DNA from 2 places in the Streptococcus criceti HS-6 genome. Region 1 is predicted to be linked to the other one. Evidence: predicted binding sites of a transcription regulator. Region 1 holds the regulator's gene; the other holds the start of a gene.
What was found. Region 1 encodes Rex, which represses fermentation and respiration genes when NADH is low (regulators of the CRP and FNR family bind a similar motif). Its sites were predicted from a motif close to TTGTGAANTANTTCACAA; they were not measured.
Positions count from the first base shown of each region.

Region 2: adhE (bifunctional acetaldehyde-CoA/alcohol dehydrogenase) is a predicted target of Rex. The motif match lies at 2,110-2,127, and genes of this name have one in related genera.

Region 1 is NZ_AEUV02000002.1:1,406,945-1,410,084, reverse strand. Features, by position in the region: gene STRCR_RS06550 (cysteine desulfurase family protein) at 1-555, shown strand, start outside; gene STRCR_RS06545 (DUF1831 domain-containing protein) at 560-922, shown strand; gene STRCR_RS06540 (redox-sensing transcriptional repressor Rex) at 1,049-1,687, shown strand; gene STRCR_RS06535 (gamma-glutamyl-gamma-aminobutyrate hydrolase family protein) at 1,913-2,605, shown strand; gene radC (RadC family protein) at 2,747-3,140, opposite strand, start outside.
Region 2 is NZ_AEUV02000002.1:96,954-100,093, forward strand. Features, by position in the region: gene adhE (bifunctional acetaldehyde-CoA/alcohol dehydrogenase) at 1-1,974, opposite strand, end outside; gene rpsO (30S ribosomal protein S15) at 2,435-2,704, opposite strand; gene STRCR_RS00540 (hypothetical protein) at 2,867-3,140, opposite strand, start outside.

The DNA of each region.
Region 1 (3,140 bases):
CTCGGTGTTGATTTCCTTTCTGCTTCTGCTCATAAGTTTCACGGTCCCAAGGGAACGGGCTTTCTCTATGCCAAACCTCATCACATGGACAATCTCCTGCACGGTGGCGAGCAAGAGGATAAAAGACGGGCCAGCACTGAGAATATGATTGGCATTACAGGTATGGCTCAAGCACTCAAAGAGGCCGACCAAAACTTAGATGGGAACTATCAAAAAGTAGCTCACCTCCGCAATGTCTTCTTAAAAGAATTGACTAAGCAAGGCCTAGACTACTATCTCAACGGGAGTGATAACAGCCTTCCCTATGTTATCAATATCGGTTTTCCGCGAAGCCATAACAATCTTCTCCTAACCCAATTAGACTTAGCAGGATTCGCTGTATCGACGGGTTCTGCCTGTACCGCTGGTACTGTTGACCCCAGTCATGTTTTGGAAGCCTACTACGGGAGCGACTCCTCTCGCTTGGACGAGTCCATTCGCATCAGCCTGTCAGAACTCAATACCCCTGAGGAATTAATCAAACTCGCAAAACAATTAAAAGAAATTATAGGATGATACCATGGCATTTGAAAAATCTATTCACTTGGACGACTGTAAGTATACCTATACCATCAGTCCTAAGATTAAAAAATATACACTGAGAGATACAACTTTTGAACCAAATAAACTTGGTCATTACGAACTTAACCGTCTTCTGGAAGAGGTTCCCAATTCTGGACAAGGTTTCCCTGTTAAAATTACTATTCACAAGGATTTGTCTTCCTTTAAACTCAGTATCACCGACCAGTCTGGACTGCGCTTGGTCAATATCTTTAAATCAGACAAAACAGCTATTATTCAAGATAAATTTTACTTTTTGATGGATAGCTTGGTCGAGCGAGATATTTTTACGAAAACAGAAAATGACAGTCCAAATCTTTGATTTTGATAAAAGAATCCTATGCTGGCATAGGATTTTTTTATCACAAATTTGTTGCAGTTTTCACAATCTTGTTCTACAATTAACTTAGAATTATTGATTTTAAAATAGATTGGAGATAGTGCCATCATGGTTATTGATAAATCTATTCCAAAAGCAACAGCCAAGCGCCTGTCGCTCTATTATCGAACCTTTAAGCGCTTTAATGCAGGAAATATTGAAAAGGCCAGTTCCAAGCAAATTGCTGAGGCTATCGGAATCGACTCAGCCACTGTTCGCCGAGACTTTTCCTATTTTGGTGAACTAGGAAGACGGGGATTTGGCTATAACGTTAAGAAGTTGATGAATTTCTTCGCTGATATCCTCAACGATCATTCTATCACCAGTGTGGCCCTAGTCGGTTGTGGAAATATGGGCCGGGCCCTGCTCCACTATCGTTTCCATGAGCGCAATAAGATGCAAATTATAATGGCATTTGATACTGATGATAATGAACTGGTCAACACTAAGACAGATGATGGTATCCCTATCTACGGTATTTCTACCATCAAAGAGCATCTCAAAGATTCCAACTGTCAGACGGCCATCCTAACCGTTCCCAGTCTTAAAGCCCAAGAAGTCGCTGATCGGCTAGTACAGGCTGGTATTAAGGGAATTCTGAGTTTCTCTCCAGTCAATCTGCACCTGCCCGAGGGTGTTTTTGTGCAATACGTTGACCTGACTAGCGAGCTCCAGACCCTGCTCTACTTCATGAATCAGAACCACTAAAAGTTTTCAGCTCAATAAAACTGGAGAGAGTGTGTCAGGTAGACGCTTAATGGCTCTTTTGTAGGCCATCTTATGAGTTTTGGCTATGGGGACAACAGTCCTCATAGTTGCCTTATGCGCCATCTTCAGAGATTAACACATGTGTGGGTGGGGGCCAAGCCACTACGGCTGTTCTGTCCCATCCCCTTCTCAATTCATATACCTACCCCTAGGAGGTTTTCCTTAATGAAGCAAAAACCAATTATTGGTATTACAACAAATGAAAGACCCAACAGCGATAATATAATCACCAGCTATGCACCTAGAGGATTTGTCCAGGCCGTTCAAAGGGCTGGTGGAATTCCTCTGCTCCTCCCTATTGGTTCCATCGATGATGCTATCGAGTATGTTGATAGGGTGGATAAGATTCTACTGATTGGTGGACAAAATGTTGATCCTGAATTCTATCACGAAACAAAACAGGCTTTAGATGATGATTTTTCTCATCGCCGAGATATTTTTGAGTTTGCCATTATCGACGAAGCTATCCGTCAAAGAAAACCTATATTCTCCGTTTGCCGTGGTACCCAGCTCATGAATGTGGCTCTGGGAGGTAATCTTAACCAAGCCATTGAAAATCACTGGCAGGAGGCTCCAACTGACTATCTCTCTCATGAAATGACAATCAAGGCCAATACAAAATTGGCTGAAATCTATGGCTCAGAAACCACCATCAACTCCTTCCACCATCAGAGTATCAAGGAACTCTCTCCCTACCTAGATGTTATTGCCGAGGATCCTGAAGATTCAACCATCGAGGCGGTTGCCTCCAATCATCCTGATATCCATTTTTTAGGAGTCCAATGGCACCCAGAACACCTGATTGGCAGTCGGCAGGAAGATCAAGAGCTCTTCAACTATTTTGTCAACGAGTTATAGGTATGAAAAAGCGATTGAAAATTAAGAAGCTGCCCTCCTCTCATGTCATTAAGCAGCTAGCAAGAATTAAAACTTATCATTTCGACCAGACAGTTTTTCCACTGTCTGGCCTTTTTTATTAGCAAGCTAGTTTCAATGTTTTCAGCTGGGCAGGTCAATGATGATATCCGTTTCTTCCCGAAAACTGTAATAATGATCAGAACCAACGATGATATGATCCAAAAAGGCCAAGCCAAGGTCATCGCAACAGCGTTTGATTTTCTCTGTAAACACGATATCGTAACGACTCGGATCAGGCTGTCCCGAAGGATGGTTATGAACAACGATAACCGACGTTGCCATAACCCGGCAAGCGTAGTGGAGAATCTCTCGCGGTTCTGCAATAGAACGCTGGACACTACCGATAAAAATAGTTTGCTTTTTAATCAGGCGATTTTGAGTATCCAAATAGAGGGCTATCAAATGCTCCTGCCTTTTATCTCGCAACTCTGCTATCATTTTCTTAGCCAGGCGGTCACTGGAAATAATCCTTTCG
Region 2 (3,140 bases), 1.3 Mb from region 1:
AACGATAGCCACTTGTGGCGTTAATTCATAGTCGGCAAGTGGGTATTTTACATGTGTGAAATCATCTGTGATAACAGCGAACGGCGTTACCTCTGCACCTGTACCTGATGTTGTTGGAATACAGAAGAGACGAGTTTCTGTTTGATGCTTGAATTTCACAATACGTTTACGGATATCAATAAATTTTTGTTGCAATTCAAGGAAGAACTCACTCACATTTTCATAAGCATCAAGCCATCCTTCTTCACGGTCAAGAGACACTTCATAAATCAAACGGGCAATCTTAGAGGCATCAATAGCGGAACCACCACCGATAGCAATAACGGTATCAGGCTTGAAGTCACGCATTTGTTTAGCAATTTCAATGGTTTGACCAAGAGTTGGGTCTGGCTTGATGGTGCCGTAAAGCGATGTCACCACTTTTTCATCACGTAGGGCTAATTGTGCATAAACCGTATCAACGAAGCCAAATTGAACCATACCTGGGTCTGCAACAATGAGGGCGCGCTTCATTGGTTCATATTCATCCTGAAGGTAAGAAATAGCGTTCTTTTCGTAGTAAGTTTTTTCTGGCAAACGTACCCATTGAGGACGATTACGGCGTTTCGCAACAGTTTTCACGTTCAAGAGGTCGCCAGTAGATAGGTTGTGTGACAATGAATTTTTCCCCCATGATCCTGTTCCAAGAGTTAGGCTGGCTTGCAATGCATCTGTATAGACATCGCCAATACCGCCGACTGAGTCTGGTTGGTTAACCAAGATACGAGATGAATTAAGGGCATCTCCAAATTCTGCAACAAACGGGTCTCCTTGTGAACCAATTTGGATGGCACAATTGTGACCGGCACCTTGGTAGTCAAGCAAGGCAGCGACAATCTCGATGCCGTCTTGGCGGTCTTTCGCTTTGTAAACCGAAAGGAGCGGAGAAAGCTTCTCTGAAGATAATTTTTCACCGATATTCTTCTTGTCCAATTCAAACAGGAGTACATCTTTACCTTCTGGTAATTTCACACCAGCTTGTTCACAAATCCAAGCAGCTGACATACCAGCAACTGGACCGTTCACACCGTGGTTGTCATTAAAGACGAAATCCTCAAGTTTTTTATAGTCTTTCTTAGGTACTAAGTAAGCACCTTTTTCTTGCATTTTAGCTAACCATTCTTTGTAGATCGGTGCTTCAACCACTGCTGAGTTTTCAGTCGCACAAATCATACCATTGTCAAATCGTTTTGACAAAAGAAGGTCTTCAACTGCACGGTCAAGGTGAGCCGTAGCATCTACATAAACAGCACCATTACCAGCACCAACCCCCATTGATGGGTTACCAGATTTAAGAGCGGCATTAACCATACCAGGTCCACCAGTTGCTAAGATTGATGCAATTTTCTTATTTGAGATCAAAGCATTGGTATTAGCGATCGATGGTGTCTCAATCCATTGTACAATATTCTTAGGAGCACCAGCTGCTACCGCTGCATCGTACAAAATTTGAGCCGCGTGTGCAGAACATTTTTGCGCTGCAGGGTGGAAAGCAAAGACGATCGCATTGCGTGTCTTTAAAGCAACCAAAATTTTGAACATGGTTGTTGATGTTGGGTTTGTTGTTGGCACGATGCCAGCCAAAACACCAAGAGGGGCTGCAATCTGAATACTGCCAGCTACTTTATCTTCGCCAATAATGCCAACAGTTTTTTCATTTTTAATACGTTCGTAAACATATTCTGTCGCAAAGTGATTTTTAGTATCTTTATCTTCGATAACACCGCGGCCTGTTTCCTCGTGTGCTTCTTTCGCCAATTCAAGAGCAGCTTCCGAACCAGCAAGTGCCATAGCTGCAACAATTTTATCAACTTGCTCTTGAGAGTAAGTTGCGTAAACACGTTCAGCTTCTACGGCTTTGTCTACAAGTTCCCCCGTATACTGTTGCGCCAATTCTTCAGCACTGAGTTCTGCAGTTTTAGTTGCTTTTGCCATAAATTTATCCTCCAAAGATAATCATTAACGAATGGTTGACTAAGAAGATGATCACTCGTAAAAATTCAAAAAAATTAGTTTGTGATTTTCTTCACGTTAATATTGTAACCCTTTTCGAAATAATGTCAAGCACTTTTGTGATTTTTTTCACGATTTTTTGGTTTTATACCACAAACAGCTATTTCGCTACTTTCTTTCCCATAAAAAAGCTACCAGTCCAAACAACTAGCAAGTCTGTGAAAAAAAGAGAAAACAGGCTTGAAGTATCCTGCTTCATTGCCTGTTTTCCTTTTTTCTTTGAGGATGACAGCCTATGAAAATAAGCTTAGTTGCAAAACCAAGCTTAGTCATTCGAGTTCGGGCTAAAGGTTAGTGATTAGATGGCTGTCTTCAGAAATTAAAAGTTCTTGACCAGCCTCTAAGATCATATACCTTTTTCAAGGCCCTCAGCATCATTTTATTACCGGCGAAGTCCGAGTGATTGAATGAGATCACGGTAACGGTTAACATCAGTACGGCGAAGGTAAGCCAAAAGGTTACGACGGTGACCGATTTTTTTCATCAAACCACGGTAAGTTGCGTGGTCTTTTTTATGTTGCTGAATATGCTCATTAAGATGGTTGATTTCCCAAGTTAGGACTGCAACTTGCACCTCAACGGAACCAGTATCGCCTTCGTGACGAGCGTATTGAGCAATGATTTCATTTTTTTTCTCTTTTGAAATTGCCATATTTTTTCTCCTTTTATTGCTTCATCCGAGTGGTAGGTTTTGGCAAATCCTACAACCAAGAAGAAGTTAGTTTGTCTTTGCGACTCTTATATTCTAGCAAAATGGGTGAGGTCTGTCAAAGTATTTTAATTTGGTCAGAATAAATGCTAATCCCTTAACAAGTTATCCTGAGAATGAGTCTGGCCCGGCTTTCTCACTTAGGTAATAATTTTTTCCTCTATCTGGGGATAAAAAATCCAGAACAATACTATTGGGATCAATATCATCACCATACCTGACCTCTAACTTATAGCTTAGGGATCCTTTTTTTGCATCTGGAGAAGTCTCATCATATTCAAATAGATAGTGGGCAGAGTAAGGATGAGGATGAGCTTTCTGGATAGTCTTCCAACTTGTCCCTCCCTTAGCTTGGTTTTCATAGTCACCTTCAATCAGC